4 regions of the Streptomyces sp. 12E genome follow, and region 4 is predicted to be linked to each of the others. Evidence: riboswitches for the same ligand, from Rfam matches in the RefSeq annotation. Region 4 holds a riboswitch; each other region holds the start of a gene.

Region 1 (7,142 bases), 2.1 Mb from region 4:
GGGACCGCTCGGCGCACACGCTAAGAGTGACGGCCCGCGCCGCGCCCCCGGACCGCGGGCCGTCGGGCTCTCCCGCACCGGGAGCCCGTGGCGAGCGGCCGACGGCGAGGAGGCGGTACGGGGTGCCTCTGTTCTGGCGGATCTTCCTGCTGAACGCCGTCGTGCTCATCGTGGCCACGGCCCTGCTGCTGGGACCCGTCACCGTGTCCACGCCGGTCCTGCTCACCGAGGCCGCGGTTCTCACGGTGGGGCTGGCCGCCATGCTCGTCGCCAACGCGCTGCTGCTCCGTGTGGGCCTCGCCCCGCTCCAGCGCCTGACCCGCGCGATGACGACGACGGACCTGCTCCACCCCGGACACCGCCCGGCGGTCGGCGGACGCGGTGAGATCGCCGAGCTGATCACCACGTTCAACACCATGCTGGACCGGCTGGAGGACGAGCGCGCCACGAGCAGCGCCCGCGCCCTGTCCGCGCAGGAGGCCGAGCGCCGGCGCGTCGCCCGCGAGCTGCACGACGAGGTCGGCCAGTCCCTCACCGCCGTGCTGCTCCAGCTCAAGCGCGCCGCCGACCACGCCCCGCCCGGCCTGGGCGAGGAGCTGCGCCAGGTGCAGGAGACCACCCGGGCGAGTCTCGAGGAGATCCGGCGCATCGCCCGCCGGCTGCGCCCCGGGGTGCTGGACGAGCTCGGGCTGGCCAGCGCGCTCAAGGCCCTCGCCACCGAGTTCGGCGGGCCCGGTCTGAGCGTCCAGCACTGCCTCGACGCGGACCTGCCCGAGCTGGACCGGGAGACCGAACTGGTCATCTACCGGGTCGCCCAGGAAGGCCTCACCAACACCGCCCGCCACGCCCGGGCCCGCCACGCCGAGCTCGCCCTGCGCCGCGCGCCCGGCGGTGTCGAGCTCCGCGTCCGGGACGACGGCCGCGGCACCGGCGTCGCCCGGGAGGGCGCCGGCATCCGCGGGATGCGGGAGCGCGCCCTGCTGGTCGGCGCCCGCCTGACCGTGGACCGTGCCGACGGCGGCGGCACCGAGGTGCGCCTGGCCGTTCCCGTCCCGGCCCGTTTCCCCGCGCACGCCCTCGTCCCCGTGCGGGAGTCCGCGCACGCCCCGCCCCCGTGACCGATGCCCCTCGACCGGAAACGCTGACACATGACCGACCCGGCCCCCACCCGCATCCTGCTCGCCGACGACCACGCGCTGGTCCGCCGGGGGGTTCGCCTCATCCTCGACGGCGAACCGGACCTGACCGTCGTCGCCGAGGCCGCCGACGGCTCCGAAGCCCTCGAGCAGGCCCATGAACACCGCCCCGACCTGGCCATCCTGGACATCGCGATGCCCCGCCGCACCGGCCTCCAGGCGGCCCGTGAGCTCTCCCGTTCCCTGCCGGAGACGCGCATCCTCATCCTGACCATGTACGACAACGAGCAGTTCTTCTTCGAGGCCCTCGCCGCCGGGGCCTCCGGCTACGTCCTGAAGTCCGTCGCCGACCGCGACCTCGTCGAGGCCTGCCACGCCACCATGCGCGGCGAGCCGTTCCTCTACCCCGGCGCCGTCAACGCCCTCATCCACAACTACCTGGACCTCGCGCGGGAGGGCCGCGCCCTGCCGGCCAAGGCGATCACCGACCGCGAGGAGGAGATCCTGAAGCTGGTCGCCGAGGGCCACACCTCGCAGCAGATCGCCGGCCTCCTCGCCATCAGCCCCAAGACCGTGGAGCGGCACCGCGCCAACCTGCTGGCCAAGCTCGGCCTGAAGGACCGCCTGGAACTCACCCGGTACGCCATCCGCGTGGGGCTGATCGAGCCCTGAACCGGCGCAGGGGCCGGCCGCTCCTGTTGTCAGACTGGACGCCCACAGGCCCGCCCCCTGGAAGTAGGAACCGATGCCCCACCCGTACGTCCTGCTGTCCGCCGCCGTCTCCCTCGACGGCTACCTGGACGACACCGGCCCGGAGCGGCTGCTGCTGTCCGGTCCGGCCGACTTCGACCGGGTCGACGAGGTGCGGGCATCCGTGGACGCCGTTCTGGTCGGCGCCGGCACGATCCGCGCCGACAACCCCCGGCTGCTGGTCAACTCGCCCGAGCGGCGTGCCGCCCGCCTCGCCGGGGGCGAGGCCGAGTACCCGCTCAAGGTCGCCGTCAGCGGCTCCGGCGACCTGGATCCGGCGGCCCGGTTCTGGCACACCGGCGGCGAGAAGGTCCTCTACACGACCGACGAGGGCGCCGGGCGCGCCCACGCCCTCGGTCTCGCCGCCGACGTCGTCCCGCTCGGCACCGGGCTCGACTGGCGTCGGCTCCTTGAGCACCTGCACGCCGAGCGTGGGGTCCGGCGGCTCATGGTCGAGGGCGGCGGCACGATCCACACCCAGCTCCTCACCGAAGGACTGGCCGACGAGCTCCAGCTGGTCCTCGCCCCGCTGTTCGTCGGCGACCCGCGGGCCCCCCGCCTCTTCGGCCCCGGCTCCTACCAGGGCGGTCGGCTGCGGCTGGTCGAGAGCCGCCCGGTCGGCGACGTCGTCCTGATGCGCTACGAGCCCACCGCCCCCGGCACCGGCCCGCTGCCCTCCGCCGCCGACCACCACTGGCTGGCCCTCGCCTGCGAGCTGGCCGCCGAGTGCCCGCCCTCGGAGACGGCGTTCAGCGTGGGCGCGGTCGTGGTGGCCGCCGACGGCACGGAGCTGGCGCGCGGCCGCTCCCGCGAGGGCGCCGACCCGGTGGTGCACGCGGAGGAGGCCGCGCTCGCCAAGGCCGATCCCACGGACCCCCGGCTCGCCACCGCCACCGTGTACTCCAGCCTGGAGCCCTGCGCCCGCCGCGCGTCCCGGCCGGCGCCCTGCGCCCGGCTCATCCTGGACGCGGGGGTACGGCGGGTGGTCACGGCCTGGCGGGAGCCGGACACGTTCGTGGCGGGCGCCGACGGCACCGGTGTGCTGACCGGCGAGGGCGCCACCGTCGTCGTCCTGCCCGAGCACGAGGACCGCGCCAAGGCGCCGAACGGCCACCTGCTCGGCCGCTGAGACCGGGCCGCCGGTAATGGGTGTGCGCCGTGTCCCGCGGATGGCGTACACTGGTCTCAACGACGCGGGGTGGAGCAGCTCGGTAGCTCGCTGGGCTCATAACCCAGAGGTCGCAGGTTCAAATCCTGTCCCCGCTACTGCAGGCCGAGGGCCGGAATCCAAAGGATTCCGGCCCTCGGTGTTTCCAGCCCTCAACCCGCGTTCTCACCCACTGTGAGCGAGTCGTCCCACAGCGCATAAAAACTGACGCTCGGTCAGAAACCGATCGCCGTCCGAGGCTCGGTCAACTCGCCCGTTTTTGGCCGTCCGTGACCCTTAAGTCCCCCTGGAAACCGTTGATGATCAAGAGGAACGGCTTGGAATCCGGCCCTTGCGTCTATTAACGTTCGATAACGCAGCGCGGTCGTCCCAGCCGTCACAGAAGGCGGCTCCGTGCGCACGCGCCGAATCCCGCGAGGGAACCGGGGAACCACCACCATGGGGTGAATCGCGTGAATACCGCCGTGGCCACACGGCTCGTATACGCGCGTAGGAGACCTTCCCGCTCCGAACCCGTCAGCTAACCCGGTAGGCGAAGACGGAAGGAAGGAGCACGCCCACGTGGCGTCCAACCCGCCTGCCCCCGAGGCCCCGTTCGAGCCGAGCGACACCTTCGCCTACGGCGGCAGCCGCGCCGGCGAGGGCCCCTTCGAGGAGTGGAACCCCACCGCGGAGTCCGTTCGCCCCGTGCGCGGCCGGCACCGTGTCGCCAAGCAGCGCGGCGGAGGACTCGCCCGCAGCTCCACCGTCCTGGGCGTCGGCGTCATAGCGGCCGTCGGCGCCGGCGGCATGGCGAGCGCCCAGACCGGCAAGCCGCCGGTGTCGATCTCCATGCCCGACCTTCCCAACGTGGGTTCCCTCATCTCCGACGAGGAAACCCCCGAGGAGGCGGCCACTCCTCTCAGCACCCTCGGCATGGCCGCCGCCGACACCGAGCAGGGCACCACCGGCGCCGGTGAGGCGCTGCGCACCCGGATCATGGCGCAGGTCGAGCAGCAGCAGGCCCAGGCCGAGAGCAAGGCGGAGGCCGAGGCGGTCGCCGCCGCCGAGAAGCAGGCCGCCGAGGCCGCCGCCAAGGCGGAGAAGGCGGCCAAGGCCAAGGCCGAGGCCGCCAAGAAGAAGGCGGAGGAGGCGGCCAGGAAGAAGGCCGAGGCCGAGCGCCTCGCCGAGCTGGCCAAGCAGTACGCGCTGCCGACCTCCTCGTACACCATCACCTCGACCTTCGGTCAGGCCGGCGCCTACTGGTCCTCCGGCCAGCACACCGGCCTCGACTTCGCCGCCCCCACGGGCACGCTGATCAAGGCCGTCCACACCGGCACGATCACCTCCGCCGGCTACGACGGCTCCTACGGCTACAAGACCGTGCTCACGCTCGACGACGGCACCGAGATCTGGTACGCCCACCAGTCCTCCATCAGCGTCAGCGTCGGCCAGAAGGTCAACACCGGCGACGTGATCGGCCGCGTCGGCTCCACCGGCAACTCCACCGGGGCCCACCTCCACCTGGAGGTCCACCCCGGCGGTTCCTCCGCGGGCATCGACCCGCTGGCGTGGCTGCGCGGAAAGGGCCTCACCGTCTGAGCGAGCGGACCCGCACGCCCTGGACCCCGGCGGCCCCGACGACGGCCCCCCGACGTCAGGGCCGCCGGTCAGGTGCTGTCCGGGGCAGTGCGCGGCGGACCGCTCAGAACCGGCGGGCGTTCGGGTCGTACGCGGTGTACGGAGGACCGTACGGCGCGGGAGGTCCGTAGCCGCCGTACACCGCCCACGGCGCCGCGGCGGCCGGAACCCGGGGCGCGGTGACGCGGGCCGCGTGCTCCAGGGCCGGCCGGGCCACTCCCCGCCGGTGCCACAGCTCCAGCAGCAGCTCCCGTTCCCGGGTGACGAAGTCCGGCCCCGCCCGCCCGAGCCGTCCCCGGTGCCGCAGGAACGCCAGCGACGTCGCACACGTCTCGTACGCGGCGACCGACCGTGCCGCCGCCCTCCCGCCGCAGCGGCGCGCGTACTGCCGGGCGACGCGCCGCGCCCGCATCGAGCCCAGCGCGAAGGGCTCCGCCGCGTCGAGCCACCCGGCGGCCACGTACGCGGACAGCTCCGCCCGCACGGTCCGCAGCTCCCGCCGCCGCGTCCACACCACCAGCCAGGTCAGCAGCCCGAACGCCGGCACCATGAACGCCGCGTACACCGCGAGGAAGCCGTACCGGCCGAACGTCGAGGAGCCGTTCCACAGCGCGTGCACGCCCATCGCGAGGAGCAGCCCGCCCAGCGGCAGCAGCACGCGCCGGGCCCGCTGCCGGTCCGTGGACAGCGCGGCGGCGCCGAAGCCGATCCCGGTGAGCACGGTGAACAGGGGGTGCGCGAACGGCGACATCACGATGCGGACGAAGAAGGTCGCCGCGGTGACCGAGGTGATGCCGCTGTCGCCGGTGATCCGGTCGGTGCCGAAGGCGGTGCCGAGGTAGAGGATGTTCTCGGTGAACGCGAAGCCGGTGGCGGTGACCCCGGCTATCACCACGCCGTCGAGGATCCCGGTGAAGTCGCGTCTGCGGAACAGGAACACCAGCAGGACGGCCGCGGCCTTCGCGGACTCCTCCACCACCGGCGCTATGACGGTCGAGCCCAGGGCGTCGGCGCCGGCCGGGTCGGCGGTCGCCGTCGCTACCCACCGGGTGGCGAAGCTGTTCGCGACGATCGCCATCAGCGCCGCCGCACAGGCGCCCCAGGCGAAGGAGAACAGCAGGTTCCGCCAGGGTCCCGGCTCGACCCGGTCCAGCCACCGGAAGGCGGCGACGAGCAGCGGCACGGGCAGGACGGCGAGACCGAGCCCGACCAGGAACCCCTGCGTCCCGGTCTGCTCGCGCACCAGCGCGAGGATGACCAGACCGGACAGCGCGAGCAGCGCGATCAGCGCGCCGTACCGCACCCAGGGCCGATGCCACCAGTGCGCGGGCCGCGGCGCTCCACCGGGGGCCGTGCCGGGAGGCGCCGGGTACGGGGGACTGGTGACCAAGGGATCGACCCTCACGAGGCGGGGCTGTGTCAGGCTCGGTCTGCTGCCTGCTCATCCCGCGATACGCGGCGGAAGAGCACGTCGTTCACGACATGACCCTTCTCCAGTCCCTGCCCCTCGAAACGGGTGAGCGGCCGGAAGGCGGGACGCGGCGCGAAACCGCCGTCCGCCCGGGTGTTCTCGAAGTCGGGGTGCGCGGTGAGCACGTCCAGCATCTGCTCCGCGTACGGCTCCCAGTCGGTGGCGCAGTGCAGCACCGCCCCCGGCGCCAGGCGGGTCGCGGCGAGGGTGAGGAACTCCGGCTGGATCAGCCGCCGCTTGTGGTGCCGCTTCTTCGGCCAGGGGTCGGGGAAGTAGACGCGCAGCCCGCCGAGGGAGCCGGGGGCGAGCATCTCGCGCAGCAGGATGATCGCGTCGCCGTTGCCGACCCGTACGTTGGTCAGCCCGAGCCGGTCGGCGAGGTTGAGCAGGTTGCCCTGGCCGGGCGTGTGGACGTCCACGGCGAGGATGTTGGTGGCCGGGTCGGCGGCGGCCATCTGGGCGGTCGCCTCGCCCATGCCGAAGCCGATCTCCAGGACGACGGGGTGGTCGTTGCCGAAGAACTCCGCGAGGTCGAGGCGTCGGCTGCCGTCGATGTCGAAGCCCCAGGCGGGCCACAGCCGCCGCAGGGCGTCCGCCTGCCCGGCGGTCACCCGGCTGCGCCGCGGCTGGAAGCTCCGGATCCGCCGCTCGAAGTGGGACCCGGCGGGATCGGCCTTCGGCCCGTCCGGGAACCGGGGCTCCCCCTTGGCCCGGGCAGGGTGGACGGACGTCCCGGGCGGGTGCGGCGCGTCCTGGCCGGAGGCGGGACGAAGGGCTTCGGAAGCGTTAACGGTGTCAGACACAGTGCCTCCGATGTTACGGGGCGCGCGCACCGGTCCCCCGGCACGGAGCGGGACGGCCCCCGCAGGGGCGGAGGGCGCGCTCGGGTTCCGGGTGGGCCGGCTCCTCCCGGCCTCGGCATCCGCTGGGCGGGGAGCGGGTCCGGGCCGGGGGAGGAAACGCCGATGCCCCGGCCGGGGCGGGCGACTCGTCCGGG
Region 2 (7,142 bases), 1.1 Mb from region 4:
CAAGCTCTACCGCAGCAGTGACGGACGCTGGCTCGGCGGTGTGGCGCGGGGGCTCGCCGGGCACCTCGGGCTGCCCGTGATCTGGGTACGTCTCGTCTTCGTCGGCCTGTTCATGGCCGACGGTCTCGGCGCGCTGCTGTACGCCGCGTTCTGGTTCTTCGTACCCCTGGGCGTCGGAGGTGTGGACGCGCAGAAACCGCCCTCGCTGGTGGTGACGGACACCTCGCCGGACGGTCGGCGCAGACTCGTCACCCGTAGACCGGACAAGGGGCAGATCGTCGCCCTGCTCCTCATGGTCGTCGTGGCCATGATCTTCGTGGGCAACGTGAACCTGAGCAACGGCACCAGGGCCTACCTCTGGCCGACCGTGCTGGTCGGTGCGGGCGTCGCCCTGGTCTGGCGGCAGGCGGACAACGCCCGCCGGGCCCGCTGGATGGAGGTCGGCCGCCGACGGCGCACGGTCACGCTGCTGCGGGCCGTGGCCGGTGTGCTCCTGGTGACGGCGGGCGCCTCGGGCATCTTCGTCCTGCGGGGTTCCGGCAGTCACCTCGGTTCGGTGCTCCAGGCGGCCCTCGCGGTCCTCGTCGGCATCACCCTCCTCGCCGGCCCCTACCTCGTGCGCATGACACAGGACCTCTCCGAGGAGCGCCTGATGCGCATCAGGGCCCAGGAACGTGCGGAGGTCGCCGCCCATGTCCACGACTCGGTGCTGCACACCCTCACCCTGATCCAGCGCAACGCGGACAACGCGGGCGAGGTGCGCCGCCTGGCCCGGGCCCAGGAGCGCGACCTGCGCGCCTGGCTCTACAAGCCGGAGGGCAACGGGAAGGACGAGGACGACGAACCCGCCACGCTCGCCGAGGCGGTGAAGCGCAATGCCGCCGAGGTGGAGGACAAGCACGGCGTCCCCCTCGAGGTGGTGGTCGTCGGAGACTGTCCGCTCGACGAGAGGATCAGCGCACAGATGCAGGCCGCGCGCGAAGCGATGGTCAACGCCGCCAAGTACGGTGGCGAGGGAGGCGCGGTGCAGGTCTACGCCGAAGTCGAGGGGAGGACGGTCTTCGTGTCCGTCCGGGACCGCGGCCCCGGCTTCGACCTGGACTCGATACCCGCCGACCGCATGGGCGTCAGAGAATCGATCATCGGCCGCATGGAGCGCAACGGAGGCACGGCGCGGCTGCGCGCGGTGCCGGACGGCGGCACGGAGGTCGAGCTGGAGATGGAGAGGGCGGAGAAGACGTCATGAGCGAGCCGACCGAGGCGAACGGAACGACGGGAGCGGCGGGGAGTGCCGGGCGTCATGTGCGTGTCGTCCTCGTCGACGACCACCGCATGTTCCGCACGGGGGTCCAGGCGGAGATAGGACAGACCGCGCAGACGGGCGTCGAGGTGGTCGGCGAGGCCGCCGACGTCGACCAGGCGGTCACGGTCATCACCGCGACCCGGCCCGAGGTGGTCCTGCTCGACGTGCACCTGCCCGGTGGCGGCGGCGTCGAAGTGCTGCGCCGTTGCGCCCCGTTGATGGGCGACGCCGAGCGGCCGGTCCGTTTCCTCGCCCTGTCCGTGTCGGACGCGGCGGAGGACGTGATCGGGGTGATCCGGGGCGGTGCGCGCGGATACGTGACCAAGACGATCACCGGGACCGACCTGGTCGACTCGATCTTCCGGGTCCAGGAGGGGGACGCGGTCTTCTCGCCGCGGCTGGCCGGCTTCGTCCTGGACGCCTTCGCCTCGACCGACGCCCCGCCGGTCGACGAGGACCTCGACCGCCTCACCCAGCGCGAGCGGGAGGTACTGCGGCTGATCGCCCGCGGCTACGCCTACAAGGAGATCGCCAAGCAGCTGTTCATCTCGGTGAAGACGGTCGAGTCCCACGTCTCGGCGGTCCTGCGCAAGCTCCAGCTCTCCAACCGCCACGAACTGACCCGCTGGGCGACGGCGCGACGACTGGTCTGAGCGGGCCCTCGGACCACGTGCGTGGAGCCCGCGAAGGGCATCTCGTCGATGGGGGCCACGCGGACCGGGGCCGAGGGGTTCGGGGCGTGGATCACGCGGCCGTCGCCGACGTAGATGCCGACGTGGCTGATGCCGGAGCAGAAGAAGACCAGGTCGCCGGGGCGGAGTTCGGAGCGGGGGACGCGGCGGCCGGCGTCGATCTGGACGTAGGTGGTGCGGGGCAGGGAGACACCGGCGGAGCGGTACGCGGCCTGCACGAGGCCCGAGCAGTCGAAGGCGTCCGGGCCGGTCGCGCCCCAGACGTGAGGGCTGCCGAGCTTGGCGTAGGCGTAGGAGACGGCCTCCGCCGCGCGGGGGCCGCCAAGGCGGCCTCCCGGGCGTCCGTCGAGGAGTGCGGGGCGCGGTCGGGTCCTGCGGTGCGCTGCCACCTGGCCTCCCGTCCTCGTGCACGGCCGCGCGGAGCGGACTGCCGTCCGGCGGTCCGGCGGTCCGGCGGCGGGGGTGCACGGGGGAGCCGTCCGCCGCCGGACCTTCTTCGGCGGTGGTGTCCGGTCGCCGCCTCTGGGCCGGGCGGCGGTGGAGAGCCGGTCACCTGGGGGAGGACGCTAGGCCCGGCCGCGGGGCCCCGGTGCGGGTTGCGCGGAAGTGACGTGAGCGGATCGTCGGGTGACCGTAGGTGACCAGGATTTCGTTCCGGCTTCGTCGTCTTCACTCAGGGTGATGACCGATATGGCGGAGGAAGGACGGATGAGGGCGCTGGAGTGCTACGAGGCGGCTATGGCTAGGCTCCGGCCTCATGGACGTACTCATCCACCTCTTCGTCGGTCTGCACATCATCGGCATCGCGTCGCTCCTCGGCGGCTTCCTCACCCAGATGAAGGCGATGGGCGCGGGTACCGCCCGGTTCGTCCCCGCGATGCTGCACGGCGCGCTGACGATGCTGGTCACCGGTGTGGTCCTGGTCGGTCTCAACCAGGCCCAGGACCACTCCGTCGACAACATCAAGATCGGCGTGAAGCTGGCCCTGCTGATCGTGATCCTCGGCCTGGTCTATGTGAAGCGGGACGACGAGAAGGTGGACAAGGGCCTGTTCGGCCTGGTCGGACTGCTGACCGTGACGAATGTCTTCATCGCGGTGCTGTGGACCTGACCCTCTGCTCCACGGGCCGGACGTGACCGCGGCCCGCGACAGGGCGTGCCCCGGCTCCCGGGCCGGGGAACGCCGACGGCGGTGGACGCGGACAGCGTCACCGCCGTCGGCGTTCCCAGGGGAACACGGCCGCCCGGCACCGCGCGCCGTGAGGTGGGCCGGCACGGAGAGGGAGCGGGGCGGGGACGGTGCCGGAGGAACCCCCGTGCTCCTTCCCCGCCCCTTCCGAGCGGGTCAGGCGGGGCGCACCACGCTGTGGATCGAGGACTCGCCGTCGTAGTAGACGGACTCCTCGCGGACGTACGTGCCGGGCTTCGGCGCGTGGATCATCATCCCGTTGCCGATGTAGATGCCCACGTGGGTGATGTCGTCGTAGAAGAAGACCAGGTCACCGGGGAGGGCCTGGGAGACGGGGACCGTCGTGCCCGCGTCGACCTGGTCGTAGGTGGTGCGCGGGAGGGTGACTCCGGCGGCCTTCCAGGCGGCCTGGGTGAGGCCGGAGCAGTCGTAGGAGCCGGGGCCGGTGGCGCCCCAGACGTACGGCTTGCCGATCTGCGCGCGGGCGAAGGCGAGGGCCTTCTCGGCCTTGGTGGCGTACGAGGAGTCCGTCGACGTCGACGTCGACGTCGACGTCGACGTCGACGTCGACGGCGTGCCGGCCGAGCCGGAGGCGCTGCCCGAGGTGCCGCTGTCCTGCTGGGCGGCGGCCGCCTCCTCCTGGGCCTTCTGCTGCTCGGCGAGCTCGGCGGCCTTGCGGGCGGCCTCCTTCTGCTTCTTCTTCTCGATCGCCGCGAGCCGCGCCTTCTCCTCGGCGGTCAGCTCCGCCATCAGGTCGCGCGCGTCGGCGAGCTTCTTCTGGACGGTGGCCTTGGCCGTCTTCAGGTCGCCCTGGGTCTCGGTGAGCGTCTCGAGGCTCTCGGTGGCCTCCTGGCGCTTCTTCATCGTCTCGGACTGCTGGGTGACGTAGTCGTCGACCGCTTCCTTCTGGCGGCCGGTCATCCGGTCCATCACCTGGCGCTGGTCGAAGATGTCCTGCGGCGTGTCCGCGAGCAGGAAGGTCGCGGTGTCGGGGATGCCGGCGCCGGTCCGGTACTGGGCGGCGGCGAAGGAACCCAGTTCCGCCCGCGCCTCGTTGAGCTTCTGGGTGCGCTCGGCCACGTCGTCGAGGAGCGTGTCCACCTGCTTGCGCTGCTTCGCGGTCTTCTCCCTGGCCGCGTTGTACTTCTCGGTCGCCGACTCCGCCTGGCGGTAGAGGTCGTCGACCTTCTTCTCGACCTCCTCCAGGCTGGGCCTGCCGTCGTCGGAGGGGGCGGCGGTGGCCGTCTGGGAGAGCAGGGCCACGGAGGTCAGGGCGGCCGTGGCGAGGGCCGGGGTCCGTATGCCTGCCACGCGGGTGCCGGGGGTGCGCGACTTGCGGTGCGACGCCAAGGGAGGCGACTCCTTCCAACGCTCCGCCTACCGGGTTAGCTGTCGGGTTCGGGCGGGTGCTTGGAAGGGTTGCCCTACGGCCGCTCCGCGAGGGAGTGGGCCGATTCACCCCATGGTCTCGGTGGGTCCCCGGCTCCGGCTGCCGCGATCGGCAGGGACGGACTCGGCGGAGGCCGCGCGGCCCGGCGAGGTTCGCCGGTGGGGGTCGTGCGGCCCGCCCGCACCGTAGCCAACCGGTGTGGCGCCTGTGAAGGTTGATGGGTGATATGCCCGATACATTTTCGTGACCTTGCGCGCGGGGTGACCCAGGGTGATATATCGGTTCTGAAGGGTGAAGACCCTGCTCCGGCTGCCGGAAACCGGGGATGTTCCCGGGGTGGCCTCAGGTTGTCGGTGGAGCGCCCTAGACTCGGAGAGCGATGAGCAGCCTCTTTGACGACAGCTTCCTGGCGGACCTCCAGGCCCAGCGGGGCCCCGAGGGCGAGCCCCCGCCACCGCCCGAGGACGAGCACGTACCGGAGCCGATCCCGGACGACCTGTTCGGCGGGAAGTTCGACCTGCCGCCGGAACGGGACACCCACTACCGCGACGGCGCCCCACGCCCGGTGATCGACGCCGCCGCACTCCTCGAAGGGCTGAACGACAACCAGCGCGCCGCCGTCGTGCACTCCGGCTCCCCGCTGCTCATCGTGGCCGGCGCCGGTTCCGGCAAGACCCGCGTGCTCACCCACCGCATCGCCCACCTGCTGGCCGAGCGGCACGTCCATCCGGGCCAGATCCTCGCGATCACCTTCACCAACAAGGCCGCGGGCGAGATGAAGGAGCGCGTCGAGCAGCTCGTCGGCCCGCGTGCGGGCGCCATGTGGGTCATGACGTTCCACAGCGCGTGCGTGCGCATCCTGCGCCGCGAGAGCAAGAAGCTCGGCTTCACGTCGTCGTTCTCGATCTACGACGCCGCCGACTCCAAGCGGCTGATGGCCCTGGTCTGCCGCGACCTGGACCTCGACCCCAAGCGTTTCCCGCCGAAGTCCTTCAGCGCCAAGATCAGCAACCTGAAGAACGAACTGATCGACGAGGAGGACTTCGCCGCCCGGGCGGCCGACGGCTTCGAGAAGACCCTCGCCCAGGCCTACGCGCTCTACCAGTCCCGGCTGCGCGAGGCGAACGCGCTGGACTTCGACGACCTGATCATGACGACGGTCAATCTGCTCCGCGCCTTCCCGGACGTCGCCGAGCACTACCGCCGCCGGTTCCGGCACGTCATGGTCGACGAGTACCAGGACACCAACCACGCCCAGTACGCCCTGGTGCGCGAGCTCGTCGGCACCTCCGAGCATTCCGCCGGCGCACCGTCCGAGGCCGAGGTCCCGCCCGCCGAGCTGTGCGTGGTGGGCGACGCCGACCAGTCGATCTACGCCTTCCGCGGCGCGACGATCCGCAACATCCTCCAGTTCGAGGAGGACTACCCGGACGCGACCACGATCCTGCTGGAACAGAACTACCGCTCCACCCAGACCATCCTGAGCGCGGCCAACGCCGTCATCGAGCGCAACGAGTCGCGGCGCCCCAAGAACCTGTGGACCAACGCAGGCACGGGCGCGCGGATCACCGGGTACGTCGCGGACACCGAGCACGACGAGGCCCAGTTCGTCGCCGACGAGATAGACCGCCTCACCGACGCGGGCGAGGCGAAGGCGGGCGACGTCGCCGTCTTCTACCGCACCAACGCCCAGTCCCGTGTCTTCGAGGAGATCTTCATCCGCGTCGGCCTGCCCTACAAGGTCGTCGGCGGCGTCCGCTTCTACGAGCGCAAGGAGGTCCGGGACGTCCTGGCCTACCTGCGGGTGCTCGCCAACCCCGAGGACTCGGTGCCGCTGCGCCGCATCCTCAACGTACCCAAGCGGGGCATCGGCGACCGTGCGGAGGCGATGATCGACGCCCTCGCCCAGCGAGAGAGGATCAGCTTCCCGCAGGCGCTGAAGCGCGTCGACGAGGCGTACGGCATGGCCGCGCGGTCGTCGAACGCCGTGAAGCGGTTCAACACGCTCATGGAGGACCTCCGTACGGTCGTCGAGTCCGGCGCGGGCCCGGCCACCGTCCTGGAGGCGATCCTCGAACGCACCGGCTACCTCGCCGAGTTGCAGGCCTCCACCGACCCGCAGGACGAGACCCGGATCGAGAACCTCCAGGAGCTCGCCGCCGTCGCCCTGGAGTTCGAGCAGGAGCGCGGCGAGGGCGAGTCGGTCGCGCTGTCCGACTTCCTGGAGCAGGTCGCCCTGGTCGCCGACTCCGACCAGATCCCCGACGAGGACGAGGACGGCTCCGGTGTCATCACCCTGATGACCCTGCACACCGCCAAGGGCCTGGAGTTCCCGGTCGTCTTCCTCACCGGCATGGAGGACGGCGTCTTCCCGCACATGCGCGCCCTCGGCCAGACCAAGGAGCTGGAGGAGGAGCGGCGCCTGGCGTACGTCGGCATCACGCGCGCGCGTGAGCGGCTGTACCTGACCCGGTCGACGCTGCGCAGCGCGTGGGGCCAGCCGTCCTACAACCCGCCCTCGCGGTTCCTGGAGGAGATCCCGGCCGCCCACCTGGAGTGGAAGCGGAC
Region 3 (7,142 bases), 1.0 Mb from region 4:
CCGCGACCGGCGGAACGGCTCTCACGCCACCGCGGCGATCCGCCCCTTGATGTCGTCCGGCGACAGCGTCCCCTTGGCGATCACGTGATCGCCCGACGACTCCCCGCGCAGCCGGCGGCCGATCCACGGCACCAGGTACTCGCGGGCCCACTGGACGTCGTCCCGGCGGATCTCGAACGCGCCGCGGGGCGGCAGGGGCGGCCAGGGCTGTTCGGGATCGGCGGGGATCTCCAGGCCCAGGGCCTGCCCGGCGCGGAGCGCGACACGGGTGTGCCCCTCCGGCGACAGGTGCAGCCGGTCGGCGTCCCAGGCCCTGCGGTCCTGGACGCTCCTGAGGGACCACAGGTCGAGCACCGGGCAGCCGTAGCGGTCGGCGACGGCCCGCACATGCCCGTTGTACGTGGCGATCTTGCCGCGCAGATGCTTCAGCAAGGGCACGCCACGGGTGTCGAACCCGGTCGTCACCATCACCGTGCCGGACACGGCCGTGAGCGCGGCGACCGCCCTCTCGAACCGCTCGGCCACCTCGTCCGGATCACTGCCCGGGCGGAGGATGTCGTTGCCGCCCGCGCAGAACGAGACCAGGTCGGGGGCGAGTTCGACCGCCCTCGGCAGCTGGTCGGCCACGATCTGGTCCAGCAGCTTTCCGCGCACGGCGAGATTGGTGTACTCGAAGTCGCCCTCGGGCCGGAGGTCGGCGAGAAGCACGGCGAACCGGTCGGCCCAGCCGACGAACGCCCCGTCGGGGCCGGGGTCGCCGACGCCCTCGGTGAAGCTGTCCCCCACCGCCACGTACGACCCGATCACTGCTCTGTCGTCACTCTTCGAATCGTCTGCCACAACCGCTCATGATTCACCTTCGAATGTGACCTACGCGACCGTAAGGAAGGGTTGACGTGTGGTGAGATAAGCCACTCTCAACATGTCGGCCGATTCCGGAATACGCCGGAGGCCGGACCCGGGGATCGGGGTCCGGCCTCCGGCGCGCGCGTCGGGAAGGTCGCCGCGGGGGTCAGCCGATGGAGACGCCCTTCGAGCTGAGGTAGGCGACCGGGTCCACGTCCGAGCCGTAGTTCGGGGTGGTGCGGATCTCGAAGTGCAGGTGCGGGCCGGTCGAGTTGCCGGTCGAGCCGGAGAGACCGACCTGCTGGCCGCCCGTCACGGTCTGGCCGGCCGAGACGGAGAGCGAGGACAGGTGGGCGTACTGGGCGTAGTAGCCGTCGTCGAGCTTGACGACGACCTGGTTGCCGTACGCGCCGGCCCAGCCCGCGGAGACGACGGTGCCCGCGCCGACGGCCTTCAGTGAGGTGCCGGTCGGGACGGCGAAGTCGACGCCGGTGTGGTAGCCGCTGGACCACATGCTGCCGGCCACCTTGTAGGCGGTGCCGAGACCACCGGCGCCGGGCACCGGGGAGCTGTGACCGGAGGCGCTCGCGGCCTGGCCGGTGTTCGCGGTCTGGGCGGAGGCGTCCGGGGAGGACTGCTCGGCGGGCTGCTCGACGGGCTGCTCCGCCGGCTGCTCGGTCCTCCGCTCCGGGGCCTGCGGGACCTCGACGGAGGACGGCTCCTGCGGCGCGCCCGTGGCGGCCTCGCCGTCGACGGAGAGCTCCAGACCGGGGTGGATGAGTGACGGGTCGTCACCGATGGCCCCGCGGTTGTCCGCGTAGAGCTTCTTCCAGCCGCCGTCGACGTTCTCCGCCTCGGCGATCTTCGCGAGGTAGTCGCCGGCCTTCACGGTGTACGTGCGGGCCTCGTCGCCCTTCTCGGCGACGGCCGTCCGGCCGGCGGAAAGGGACTGGACGGCCTTCTCGGGGGCGGTCTGCGGGGTGGCGGCGTGCGCGCCGGCGGCGCCGAGAAGCGGCAGGGCGAGTGCGGCGCCACCGGTTCCGGCGATGGCGATGGAGCGGGTGAAACGCTGGGCCTTGGTACGGCGGTGCTTACCCTTCGCGGGCATGTCGAATTCCTCTCCGGCGCCTACGAGGTGAGCTGTCGGGTGCGGGCTGGAGATGCCCGGCCGCGCTGTCGCGCGGCTTAACCCCGAGCCGTTCCGGGAACCGGAACAGGCGGTCGTACCTGTGGGTCCCCCGTTCCTGCCGTGGACGGGTCAGTGTGTGCGGGCTCCGGGCGGCGGCAGGACTAGGCGTCCGTCCGGATCGGTGGCGAACGTAAGCGACCCGGACGCGGAGGGACAAGCGCGAGGTTCACCGCGAACGCGATTTTTCGTGATCGACATGCGGAAAAGAGGTCACCGAGCGTCAGCCGGGACCCCCTTCCCCGCGCGAACTCCCTTGCCGCTCCACGAAATTACGTGAACATGGCGACAACGCATCGTCACGGGTATGACGATGCTCACGCACCCTCCCCCATCTCCTTTCTTTCCAGGTCAGGTTGTGGCGAAGTGCACCAATCGGACAGAACGCTCTAATCGTGCGATCACAGGCGCCGCAGCCGGAACACCGCGGCGTCCAGATCTCCCCGCAGGCCTGTGTGCAGCCCGTGGTGCAGCAGGACGGCACCCCGGTGCGTTTCGCCGGTTTCGCGGCATTCGTACGACGCCTCCGGGTCGAGGCCGCGCAGCCGGAGGGCCGGGACGGGCTCCCCGTGGTGCTGGGCCTGGAGGCAGGCGAGAACGACGGTCTCGTCACCGAGGACGTACTGCACCGCGCTCAGCCCGCCCTCCGGAGGGCGCAGCCGGTACAGGTCGCCGCGTTGCACGAGGGGCCGGATCTCCTTGTAGAGCGCGACCCACTCCCGCGCCTCGGCGAGCTCCTCCTCGGTCCACCGCGCGAGGTCGCCGCCGACGCCGAGCACCCCGGCCATGGCGCTGACGAACCGGAAGCGCAGTGAACTGACCCGTCCGTTGAGCATCGCGTTGGGGCTGTCGGTGACCCAGGCGGCCATCACCCGGGCCGGATGGATCTGGCTGAAGCCGTGCTGGATGGCGAGCCGGTCGAGCGGGTCGGTGTTGTCCGAGGTCCACACCTGGTCGGTACGGGAGAGGATCCCCAGGTCGATCCGCCCGCCGCCGCCCGAGCAGGACTCGAAGGCCACGCCCGGATGGGCCGCCCGCAACCGGTCCAGCAGGGCGTACAGGCCGCGCACGTGGTCGGTCCACAGCCGCTGCGGATACGGGTCGCCCGGCCAGCCGGCGTCGCTGAAGCAGCGGTTGAAGTCCCATTTCACATAGTCGACGGGGGCGCCGGAGAGCAGCCCGTCCAGCCGCTCCCAGAGGTACTCCCGGACGTCGTCGCGCGCGAGGTTGAGCACCAGCTGGTTGCGGAACTCCGTGCGCCGCCGGTCCGGCTGGAACTGCACCCAGTCGGGGTGCGCGCGGTACAGGTCGCTGTCGGGGTTGACCATCTCCGGCTCGACCCAGATGCCGAACTCCATCCCGAGCCCGTGCACGTGGTCGGCGAGGGGTTTCAGGCCGCCGGGGAAGCGGTCGGGGTTGGGCGTCCAGTCACCGAGCCCGGCCCGGTCGCTCGTCCGCGCCCCGAACCAGCCGTCGTCGACCACGAACAGTTCGACGCCCATCGCGGCGGCCCGCTGCGCGAGCGTCCGCTGCTGCTCCTCGGAGATGTCGAACCCGGTGGCCTCCCAGGAGTTGAACAGCACGGGCCGGTCCCGGTCCGCGTCCGGGACGACGTACGTCCGCTGGTAGGCGTGCCAGGCGCGGCTGGCGCCGCCGAAGCCGCCGTCGCTCCACAGACCGGCGAAGACCGGCGTGACGTACGTCTCCTCCGTGCCCAGCATCAGCAGGCCGGAGTCGTCGTGTCCCGCGCCTCCGGTGATCTGCACGCGCGCGTCGGGGAGCTGGGCGACGCAGATGCGCCAGGACCCGGACCAGCCGAGGGCGCAGCCGTAGACCTCGCCGCGCTCCTCGGTCGCGTCGGTGTCGAGCGCGACCCAGGGCAGGTGCTGGTGTCCGGTGTGTCCGCGGCGGCTGCCGATGACCTTCTCGCCGTGGCCGATCGGGGCGCGGGTCAGCCGGGACTCGGCGGCCCAGCGGCCGTGCAGCTGGGACAGCCGCCAGTGCTCCCGCTCGGGCAGGGTCCAGGTGGCGGAGTCGGCGCGCAGGAGCTCGACCGCGGGGCCCCGGTTGTGCAGGGTCACCCGGCGTTCGATCACGTCGTCGCACATCCGGTAGTGCAGGGTGACGGTCAGATCGCCGTCGCGGAAGCGGAGGCGGAGTTCGCCGTCGTCGCTCTCGTGGCCCTCGAAGGTCCACTCCGTGCCGCGCCGCCCGTCGGCGGTGCGTACGGACAGGGCGGGCCGGACGAAGCGGGGTCCGCCCTCGACGGGGTACTCCTCGCGCCCGTCCAGGCGGGACTCGAACGGCCAGTCGTCCGGCAGCGGGCGCGCGGCGAGGGCTTCCGCGTCGGCGAGCGCGATCCGCGCGCCCCAGTGCAGGTGCACCAGCTCGTCGCGGTCCGTGACATGGACCGCGTAGCTGCTGGCAGGCCCCGACAGGAGCCATGTACGACCGTCTTGGGAGACCTGCGTCACCGAACCTCCAACAGACCCGAACAGATGCGATCAGACACCAACATCATCGGGGGTGCGGGGACGGCCGGGCAATGCCTGTGGAGAACTCATTGCCCCAGGCAGGCATGTCGTATCGTCGAGTGACGCCCGTCGACGAGACCCGCCGGCGGCGCCGAGTGGGAGGAGTCCTTCGTGACGCAGCAGGTGCCGTCGACCGAACCCGAGCTGGCCGGAGTGCGCAACTTCCGCGACGTGGGCGGACTGCCGACCGTCGACGGCCGGCGGGTACGCCACGGGGTGCTGTTCCGCAGCGGCCACCTCGCCCACGCGACCGCGGAGGACGCCGCCTTTCTGTCCTCGCTCGGACTGCACACGGTCTTCGACTTCCGCAACGCGGCCGACCAGAAGCTGGAGGGCCCGGACGTCGTGCTGCCGGGGGTGCGCAATGTGAACCTGCCGCTCAGCGACCCGGCGGACGGCGCCGAATTCTGGAAGATGGTCCGCGACGGCGATCTGGAGCAGCTCCGCTCGATCCTCGCGGACGGCAAGGGCGCGGACCGGATGATCAGCTCCTATCGGATGATCATCAAGGAGCGCACCGCCGAGCACGCCCAGGTGCTGCGCTCGCTCGTCGAGGACAGCGTTCCGGCGCTGATGCACTGCGCGGCGGGCAAGGACCGCGCGGGACTCTCGGTGGCGGTGACGCTGCTCGCGGTGGGCGTCGAACGCGACGCGATCCTCGACGACTACCTGAAGTCCAACGCCAAGCACCGCCGCTACAAGGTGCGCCGCAGCGGCAGCTCCGCCTCGGCCTACTCCCCCGAGGTCATGGAGCTGCTCGACCCGCTGTTCGACGCGCGCGCGGAGTACCTGTCGGCGGCCTTCGAGACCGTCGAGGAGACCTGGGGCGGCGTGGACCCGTATCTGGAGCAGGCGCTCGGGCTCACTCCCGAGGACCGGGAGCGGCTGCGCGAGCGCCTGCTCGACTGAGACGGGCGCCCGGGGCGCCTACTTCTTCGGCGCCATCTCGAACAGGAAGTAGATGAAGGCCGCGAAGAGGTGCCCCACCACCACGTAGACGAACAGCCGCACCCACAGGGCCCGGGGGAGCTTCTCTTCCATGTCTTTGCCGGTCATGTCGCTTCTCCGTGGATCGGGCCCAGGCACAGCGCGGCCGTGGGACTCTGCAGCAGGGTGTGGACGAACAGCAGCTCGACCCCGTCGGGGTCGGCGGCGGCGATGCGGTGCGGGGTCAGCGAGTCGAAGTGCGCGCTGTCGCCCGGGGCGAGCCGGTGCAGGGCGTCCCCGAGGCGCAGCCGCAGCCGTCCCTTGAGGACGTACAGCCACTCCTCGCCGGGGTGGACGCGCACGATGTCGCCCTGGGAGCCGTACGGCACCTGGACCCGCAGCGCCTGCATGCCGCGCCCGGCGGCGCCGGCCTGCCAGTACGTCCAGCCGCCCGCCGCCGTGGACTCCATGTCGGCGGCGCGCACCACGGCGTCCCGGTCGGCGGCCGACTCACCGAGCAGCTCGGAGACCGTCGTACCGTAGGTGCGGGCGAGGGAGAGCAGCATCGGCAGCGAGGGCTGGCGCTGTCCGGTCTCCAGTCGGGAGAGGTGGGCGGGCGACAGGCCCGCGTCGTGGGCGGCGGCCTCGAGGGTGAGGGAGGCCCGTCGCCGCAGGGCGCGCAGCTGCGGCGCGACCGCGGGGAGCGCACCGGCCGCGGCCGGTTCGGCCGGTGGCCCGGTCTCGGAGGAGCTCATGCCTCCATTGAGCCCCGGATTTGCCTCAGGGGCAATTTTCTTGTCTCTGAGGCAAATCCGGGACGGGTGCGGGGCTCAGCGGTCGGCGACGGCCTGTTTCATCAGCGTCCTGCCGAACTCCCACACCAGGCCGCCGTCGTGCGCGTCGTCCATCACCGCGGTGAAGGCGTCCACGAACCGGTGCACGTCCCGCTCGTCGACGACGAGCGGCGGGATCAGTTTGATCACCTCCAGGCGGTCGCCGGAGACCTGGGTGAGGATGCGGTGCCGCTGCAGCAGCGGGACGACCACCATCTGCGCGAAGAGTCCCTTGCGGGCCGCCTGGAGCATGGTCCAGCGCGAGCGCAGTCTCAGCGACCGGGGACGGCCGAACTCGATGCCGATCATCAGGCCCCGGCCGCGGACGTCGGCGAGCAGCTCGTACTTCTCGGTCAGCGCGGCCAGCCGGCTCCGCAGCAGTTCGCCGGTGCTCCGGACGCGGTCGACGATCCGCTCGTCCTCCATGACCGACAGCACCGCGAGGCCCGCCGCCATGGCCTGGGCGTTGGCCCCGAAGCTGGCCGAGTGGACCAGCACCCGGTCCATCGACGAGTAGACCTTCCTGAAGATCCAGTCCCTGCCGATCGTGGCGCCCACCGGTACGTAGCCGCCGGAGAGCGCCTTGGCCACGCACACCAGGTCCGGCTCGACCCCCGCCTCGTGCTGGTAGGCGTAGAAGTCCCCGGTCCGGCCCAGCCCGGTCTGCACCTCGTCGGCGATCAGCAGCGCCTTGTGCCGGTGCAGCAGTTCCTGCGCGGCCCGCAGGTAGCCGGGCGGGGCCTCGTGCACGCCCTTGCCCTGGATCGGCTCCACGATCAGGGCGGCCACGTCCCCCTTGCGCAGCTCCCGCGCCAG
Region 4 (7,142 bases):
GCGCTCCCGCGCGACGGCGCCGATGTGTTCGAGGAGGGCGGAGGCGACGCCCCGGCCCTGGTGGGCGTCCTGCACGAGGAAGGCGACCTCGGCCTCGTCGGGGACGGAGGGGGCGGGCGCGGAGCGCCCTGCGGCAAGGGTGGCGGCGGGCGACGGGTGGGGGGATGCGGGCGTGCCGTCGGCGCCGATCCGGTCGTAGCGTACGGTGGCGATGAACTCGCCGCCGACGGTGGCCGCGAGTCCCACCCGGTCCACGAAGTCGTGGTGCGTGAAGCGGTGGACGTCCTTGGCGGACAGGCGCGGGTAGGGCGCGAAGAAGCGGTAGTACTTCGACTCGTCCGACACCTGCTCGTAGAAGCTGACCAGGCGCTCGGCGTCATCGACGGTGATGGGGCGGATGCGCGCGGTGCCGCCGTCGCGCAGCACCACGTCGGCTTCCCAGTGGGCGGGGTACTCGTGCCGGTCCGACGAGGTCTGCATGGGCCCCAGAGTACGGCTCGCGTACGACGACGGCGCGAGGCAGTCTGTGGTGGACGACAGCCGGACCGAGGCCGCGGTCCGGCCGCCACCGGGAGCGGACGCCGCTCCGGGCACGTTTCACGATGTGGGAAACTGGTCTAGACAACCCTGAACAGTGAAGGGCAGCAACACATGGCTGAGCGCCGCGTCAACGTCGGCTGGGCCGAGGGTCTCCACGCCCGCCCCGCCTCCATCTTCGTCCGAGCCGCCACGGCCGCAGGCGTCCCGGTGACGATCGCCAAGGCCGGGGGCACCCCCGTCAACGCGGCCTCCATGCTGGCCGTCCTGGGCCTGGGCGCCCAGGGCGGCGAGGAGATCGTCCTCGCCTCCGACGCCGAGGGCGCCGACGCCGCCCTGGACCGTCTGGCGAAGCTGGTCTCCGAGGGCCTCGAGGAACTTCCCGAGACCGTCTGAGCATTCACGATCGCGGGAATCGTCTTTTCGTCGGACACCCGCCCGTGACACCGAAAGGCCCGACCGGAGCACCGGGCGGGCCTTTCGCTTTCCCTTTTCCGGGCAGCGCGAAAACCCCCCGGAATTACTCCCCCTTTGTATACGGCACCCGTGTTAATGCCGGAGACCCGTCGTGTTTACGGCATGTTGCGAGTTCCTCACACGGTCCGCGCGGCCGGCGCCGGGGGCGAAGCGCAGGCGGTGCCCGGTGCTCGCGCGCTCGGTGTGCAGCGCCGTGACGGACCGCGCGCGGTCGCCGTCGCCGCGCGCCACGGCGTCCACGATCGCGCCGTGCTCCGCCCAGTGCTCGACCGGGTCGGACGGCCCCTCGGCGGCGTACATCCAGGCGATCTTGTGCCGCAGCTGGGTCAGCGCCGAGGACAGCGCCGGACTGCCGGTGGCCTGGGCGAGCGTCTCGTGGAACCAGCCGCTCAGGGAGCGCAGGTCGTCGCTGCGGCCCTGGCGGGCACGTTCCTGCCCCAGCCGGACCAGGCCGCGCAGCACCTTCAGATGGGCCTCGGTGCGGCGCTGGGCCGCGCGGGAGGCGCCGAGCGGCTCCAGGAGCATGCGCATCTCCAGCAGGTCGGCGGCTTCCTGCTCGGTGGGTTCCGCGACGCACGCGCCCGCGTGCCGCCGGGTCACCACGAACCCCTCGGCCTCCAGCGTGCGCAGCGCCTCCCGGACCGGGACGCGGGAGACGCCGTAACGGCGGGCGAGGACCTCCTCGGTGAGCCGGCCGCCGCGCTCGTGGACACCCGCGACGATGTCGTCCCGGATCGCCGTGCACACCGAGTGCGCGGGAATACGCATGACCGACCTCCGCTTAATCCCCGTGAAACGCCGACGATTGACGTGTGTTCCGTGACTCTATTGCAATCAGCGGTAATTCACGACGGCGGGCCGGAATCCATGCACATTTTTTGGACGAGCGCCGACCGGAAACACCGGTGCCCCGGCTCGGGGAGCCGGGGCACCGGGAAGCGGGCGGGTCAGAGGCTGACGCCGTGCGCGCGGAGGTAGGCGACGGGATCGAGGTCGGAGCCGTACTCGGCGGTCGTACGGGCCTCGAAGTGCAGGTGCGCGCCCGTGACGTTGCCGGTGGCGCCGGAGAGCCCGATCCGCTGCCCGGCGGCGACCTGCTGGCCCACCGAGACGCCGATGGACGACAGGTGGGCGTACTGGGTGTACGTGCCGTCGTGCATCTTGATGACGACCTGGTTGCCGTACGAGCCGCCCCAGCCGGCCTCGACGACGGTGCCGACGCCGACCGACTGGACGGGGGTGCCGCTCGCGGCGTGGAAGTCGACACCGGTGTGGCTGCCGGAGGACCACAGCGAGCTGCCGGCCTGGTAACTGGTCGAGACGTACGAGCCGGGGATCGGGGAGACGAAGGTGTTGAGGCGCTCGCGCTCGGCCTCCCGCGCGGCGCGCTCCTTCTCCGCGCGGGCCTGCACGGCCTCCTCGGCGGCCTTCTCGCGCGCGGCCTCCTCGGCGGCCCTCCGCGCGGCGGCCTCGGCCGCCTCCCGGGCCGCCTCGTGCTGGGCGGCCGCCTGGGCGTCGATCCGGTCGGCGACCTCGTCGCCCAGGGTGACCACGGGCGTGAGGCCGGTCTGCGCGGCAGCGGGCTCGGCGGCGAGCGCGGGAGCCGCGAGGGAGCCGACGGCACCGGTGGTGGTGAGCGCCGCGACGCCCGCCGCGCGGGCGGTGCCGCGCTGCATCCTGCTGGGACGACGGTGCTTGCCCGGGGCGCGGGTGAACGCCATGTACAGGCTGGTCCTTTCCTTCCCTCTCGCCTACCGGGTTAGCTGACGGGTTCGGAGCAGGAAGGTCTCCTACGGGCCCCCTCGCGACACGCGCGGGCGTCCGATTCACCCCAGGGACTCATGCGGGTCCCCGGCTCCCCTGGCTCGCGCCGTACGGGGACTCGGCGATGGCTGTCCGGTGCCGCGGGTGCGGCGCACTGCCCGACGAACAGCCCGGACGAAGCTAAGCGGGACGCCTCCCCATCCTCAAACGGATCCGGGTTTTTGTAGCGCATCCCACAGGGCAGACAGGCAACTTCCGCCCCGATTCGGGCATAAGAGGGCCCTGGTGGCTCTCCCGCCACCAGGGCCCGTGCGCGTGTGCGCCGTCGCGGCGTGCTACTCGGCGCTCACGACGGTGACTTCACCGATCCCGAGGGCCTCCACCGGCGCCTTGATCTGCGCCGCGTCGCCGACGAGGATCGTCACCAGGCGGTCCACCGGGAAGGCGTTCACGACGGCCGCGGTGGCCTCCACGGTGCCGGTCGCGGCCAACTGCCGGTACAGATCGGCCTGGTAGTGGTCGGGCAGGTGCTGTTCGACCTGGTCGGCCAGGGTGCTCGCGACGGCCGCGGCGGTCTCGTACTTGAGCGGCGCCACACCCACGAGGTTCTGCACTGCGACGTCGCGTTCGTCGTCGGTGAGCCCCTCCGCGGCGAGCGTGCGCAGCACCGTCCACAGGTCGTCGAGGGCGGGGCCGGTGTTCGGGGTGTCGACGGAGCCGCTGATCGCCAGCATCGCCGCGCCGGTGCCGTCCGGGGCGGACCTGAGGACCTGCCCGAACGACCGTACGCCGTAGGTGTATCCCTTCTCCTCGCGCAGGACGCGGTCCAGGCGGGACGTGAGGGTGCCGCCCAGGCAGTACGTGCCGAGCACCTGCGCGGGCCACACGCGGTCGTGCCGGTCGGGCCCGATGCGGCCGATCAGCAGCTGCGTCTGGACGGCGCCGGGGCGGTCCACGATCACGACGCGGCCGGTGTCGTCCGCGACCACCGGCGGAACGGGCCGCGGCCGGGCCGGGGAGCCGGTCCAGGCGCCCAGGGTGCCGCCGAGCAGCGCGTCCAGGTCGATGCCGGTGAGGTCGCCGACGACCACGACGGTGGCCGTGGCGGGGCGGACGTGCTTCTCGTAGAAGGCGCGTACGGCCGCGGAGTCGATGCCGGTGACCGTCTCCTCGGTGCCCTGGCGGGGACGCGACATGCGCGAACTCGCCGGGAACAGCTCCTTGGAGAGCTCCTTGGCGGCGCGGCGGGAGGGGTTGGCCAGCTCGTGCGGGATCTCGTCGAGGCGGTTGCGGACCAGCCGCTCGACCTCGCTGTCGGCGAACGCGGGCGCCCTGAGCGCGTCGGCGAGCAGCCCGAGACCCTTGGTGAGCCGGGAGGCCGGCACCTCCAGGCTGAGGCGGACGCCGGGGTGGTCGGCGTGCGCGTCCAGGGTGGCGCCGCAGCGCTCCAGCTCGGCGGCGAACTCCTCGGCGGAGTGCTTGTCGGTGCCCTCGGAGAAGGCCCGCGCCATGATCGTGGCGACACCGTCGAGACCGGCCGGCTCGGCCTCAAGGGGCGCGTCGAGGAGCACCTCGACGGCGACGACCTGCTGGCCGGGGCGGTGGCAGCGCAGCACGGTCAGGCCGTTGTCGAGCGTGCCCCGCTCGGGGGCCGGGAAGGCCCAGGGCTTGGCCTCGCCCGCCTGCGGCCGCGGGTGGAAGTCCATCGTGGCGAGCTCGGTCACTTCGCCGTCTCCTCGTTCTCGTCGGCGCCGGCGGCTGCGGCGGCTGCGGCGGCTTCCTCGGGGTCCTCGGCCTGCGGGGCGACCGGCTCGTAGACGAGCACCGCGCGGTTGTCGGAGCGCAGCCGGGCCTTGGCGACCTCCTGCACCTCCTCCGCCGTCACCTCCAGGACGCGCTGTACGGCGGTCAGGGCGAGCTGCGGGTCGCCGAACAGGACCGCGTACCGGCACAGTTCGTCGGCGCGGCCGGCGACCGTGCCGAGCCGGTCGAGCCACTCGCGCTCCAGCTGGGCCTGCGCGCGCTCCATCTCCTCCGCCGTGGGACCCTCCTCGGCGAACCGGGCGAGCTCCTCGTCGATGGCGGCCTCGATGACCGGCACCTCCACGTCGCCGGACGTCTTCACGTCCAGCCAGCCCAGGGAGGGCGCCCCGGCCAGCCGCAGCAGGCCGAAGCCGGCGGCCACGGCCGTGCGGTCGCGCCGTACCAGCCGGTTGTAGAGCCGCGAGGACTCGCCGCCGCCGAGGACGGTGAGCGCCAGGTCGGCGGCGTCGCACGCGCGCGTGCCGTCCTCGGGCAACCGGTAGGCGGCCATCAGCGCACGCGCGGGGACCTCCTCCTCCACGACCTCGCGCAGCTGCCCGCCCATGACCTCGGGCAGCGAGCCGTCGCGCGGGGCGGGCTTGCCGTCGTGGCCCGGGATGGAGCCGAAGTACTTCTCGATCCAGGCGAGCGTCTGCTCCGGGTCGATGTCGCCGACGACCGAGAGCACGGCGTTGTTCGGCGCGTAGTACGTGCGGAAGAACCGGCGCGCGTCCTCCAGGGTGGCCGCGTCCAGGTCCGCCATCGAGCCGATGGGCGTGTGGTGGTACGGGTGGCCCTCCGGGTAGGCCAGGGCGGTCAGCTTCTCGAAGGCCGTGCCGTAGGGGACGTTGTCGTAGCGCTGGCGGCGCTCGTTCTTGACGACGTCCCGCTGGTTCTCCATGGACTCGTCGTCCAGGGCGGTCAGCAGGGAGCCCATGCGGTCGGCCTCCAGCCAGAGGGCGAGCTCCAGCTGGTGGGCGGGCATGGTCTCGAAGTAGTTGGTGCGCTCGAAGCTGGTGGTGCCGTTGAGGGAGCCGCCGGCGCCCTGCACCAGCTCGAAGTGACCGTTGCCCTTCACCTGGGCGGAGCCCTGGAACATCAGGTGCTCGAAGAGGTGAGCCAGGCCGGTGCGTCCCTTGACTTCGTGACGCGAACCCACGTCGTACCAGAGGCACACCGCGGCGACCGGGGTCAGGTGATCCTCGGAGAGCACCACGCGCAGGCCGTTGGCCAGGCGGTGCTCGGTCGCTGTCAGGCCGCCGGAGCCTGCCTGGGCTGTGGCCGTGTGACCCATGGGCATGTACGTCCCTTCGATCGCGGAGGCGGTCGTCGAACCCGCCGTTTCTGCCGGTCCTGCCACTGTATGCAAGCGCGCGGAGCCCCGGCGAAGTTCCCGCCGGGGGCGGGCTACGCCGAGAGCGAGAATGCCGGCGCACGACCGCGGGCGGCCGTGCCTCCGTGCTCCACGGGCGTCCGTGCCTCCCCGGCGCCTCGAAGGCCCGGGAGACGCACCCCGGGGGACGGGGACGCCTCCCGCCCGGGCGAAGCCGAGCGTGGGGGAGGGCGGGCGCCGGGGGCGCCCCTGCGGGGGAGGCGCTCCGCAGGGCGCCGGGCCGTGCGGCGAACCCCCGTTCCGCGGCGCCCCGATCACCGGGAACCCCGCGCGGGAACGGTCCGCACACGCCGCGTACCCTGCCCTCCCCGGAGGCGTCCACGAGCGGGCCCTGGTCCCGCCTGTCAGTGCGACGGTCCACAATGGTCCGCATCAGATCCCGTCCCACGCTTCAGCAAGGAGCCGGCAGCGATGGCCCGCCGCAGCACGAAGACCCCGCCGCCCGACGACTCGTACGAGGAGAAGATCCTCGACATCGACGTCGTCGACGAGATGCAGGGCTCCTTCCTCGAGTACGCGTACTCGGTCATCTACTCCCGCGCCCTGCCGGACGCGCGCGACGGCCTCAAGCCGGTGCACCGCCGCATCGTCTACCAGATGAACGAGATGGGCCTGCGGCCCGAGCGCGGTTACGTGAAGTGCGCCCGCGTCGTCGGCGAGGTCATGGGCAAGCTGCACCCCCACGGCGACGCGTCGATCTACGACGCCCTGGTCCGCATGGCCCAGCCGTTCTCGATGCGCGTCCCCCTGGTCGACGGCCACGGCAACTTCGGCTCGCTGGGCAACGACGACCCGCCCGCCGCCATGCGGTACACCGAGTGCCGGATGGCCGAGGCCACCAGCCTGATGACCGAGTCCATCGACGAGGACACGGTCGACTTCGCGCCCAACTACGACGGCCAGGAGCAGGAGCCGGTGGCGCTGCCCGCCGCCTTCCCGAACCTCCTGGTGAACGGCGCGTCGGGCATCGCCGTCGGCATGGCCACCAACATGCCGCCGCACAACCTGCGCGAGGTCGTCGCGGCCGCGCGGCACCTGATCAGGTACCCGAACGCCGATCTCGACGCCCTGATGAAGCACGTCCCGGGTCCCGACCTGCCCACCGGCGGCCGGATCGTCGGCCTGTCCGGCGTCCGGGACGCCTACGAGAAGGGCCGCGGCACGTTCA

Evidence for each region. A riboswitch is a leader RNA that binds a small molecule or an ion and turns the genes downstream of it on or off. The one in region 4 is predicted to bind cyclic di-AMP.
Region 1: it holds a riboswitch for cyclic di-AMP, as region 4 does, so the genes downstream of both, ACZ8ZB_RS16000 (M23 family metallopeptidase) here and ACZ8ZB_RS25525 (M23 family metallopeptidase) in region 4, are expected to answer to the same signal.
Region 2: it holds a riboswitch for cyclic di-AMP, as region 4 does, so the genes downstream of both, ACZ8ZB_RS20840 (C40 family peptidase) here and ACZ8ZB_RS25525 (M23 family metallopeptidase) in region 4, are expected to answer to the same signal.
Region 3: it holds a riboswitch for cyclic di-AMP, as region 4 does, so the genes downstream of both, ACZ8ZB_RS30060 (M23 family metallopeptidase) here and ACZ8ZB_RS25525 (M23 family metallopeptidase) in region 4, are expected to answer to the same signal.

The regions. Positions count from the first base shown of each region.
Region 1 is NZ_JBVNCJ010000001.1:3,448,589-3,455,730, reverse strand. It holds gene ACZ8ZB_RS16020 (HAMP domain-containing sensor histidine kinase) at 123-1,118, shown strand; gene ACZ8ZB_RS16015 (response regulator transcription factor) at 1,149-1,808, shown strand; gene ACZ8ZB_RS16010 (dihydrofolate reductase family protein) at 1,882-3,015, shown strand; tRNA gene ACZ8ZB_RS16005 (tRNA-Met) at 3,079-3,152, shown strand; cyclic di-AMP (ydaO/yuaA leader) riboswitch at 3,447-3,604, shown strand; gene ACZ8ZB_RS16000 (M23 family metallopeptidase) at 3,616-4,635, shown strand; gene ACZ8ZB_RS15995 (PrsW family intramembrane metalloprotease) at 4,739-6,064, opposite strand; gene trmB (tRNA (guanosine(46)-N7)-methyltransferase TrmB) at 6,094-6,948, opposite strand.
Region 2 is NZ_JBVNCJ010000001.1:4,464,566-4,471,707, forward strand. It holds gene ACZ8ZB_RS20820 (ATP-binding protein) at 1-1,246, shown strand, start outside; gene ACZ8ZB_RS20825 (LuxR C-terminal-related transcriptional regulator) at 1,243-1,956, shown strand; partial or broken gene ACZ8ZB_RS20830 (C40 family peptidase) at 1,968-2,312, opposite strand; gene ACZ8ZB_RS20835 (hypothetical protein) at 2,753-3,106, shown strand; gene ACZ8ZB_RS20840 (C40 family peptidase) at 3,341-4,534, opposite strand; cyclic di-AMP (ydaO/yuaA leader) riboswitch at 4,542-4,698, opposite strand; gene pcrA (DNA helicase PcrA) at 4,954-7,142, shown strand, end outside.
Region 3 is NZ_JBVNCJ010000001.1:6,547,193-6,554,334, reverse strand. It holds gene ACZ8ZB_RS30065 (SGNH/GDSL hydrolase family protein) at 22-807, opposite strand; gene ACZ8ZB_RS30060 (M23 family metallopeptidase) at 1,013-1,954, opposite strand; cyclic di-AMP (ydaO/yuaA leader) riboswitch at 1,959-2,113, opposite strand; gene ACZ8ZB_RS30055 (alpha-galactosidase) at 2,434-4,506, opposite strand; gene ACZ8ZB_RS30050 (tyrosine-protein phosphatase) at 4,678-5,475, shown strand; gene ACZ8ZB_RS30045 (DUF6126 family protein) at 5,494-5,622, opposite strand; gene ACZ8ZB_RS30040 (helix-turn-helix domain-containing protein) at 5,619-6,248, opposite strand; gene ACZ8ZB_RS30035 (aspartate aminotransferase family protein) at 6,324-7,142, opposite strand, start outside.
Region 4 is NZ_JBVNCJ010000001.1:5,534,316-5,541,457, reverse strand. It holds gene ACZ8ZB_RS25540 (bifunctional acetate--CoA ligase family protein/GNAT family N-acetyltransferase) at 1-480, opposite strand, end outside; gene ACZ8ZB_RS25535 (HPr family phosphocarrier protein) at 652-933, shown strand; gene ACZ8ZB_RS25530 (GntR family transcriptional regulator) at 1,087-1,782, opposite strand; gene ACZ8ZB_RS25525 (M23 family metallopeptidase) at 1,962-2,735, opposite strand; cyclic di-AMP (ydaO/yuaA leader) riboswitch at 2,748-2,912, opposite strand; gene ACZ8ZB_RS25520 (M16 family metallopeptidase) at 3,114-4,502, opposite strand; gene ACZ8ZB_RS25515 (M16 family metallopeptidase) at 4,499-5,881, opposite strand; gene ACZ8ZB_RS25510 (DNA gyrase/topoisomerase IV subunit A) at 6,386-7,142, shown strand, end outside.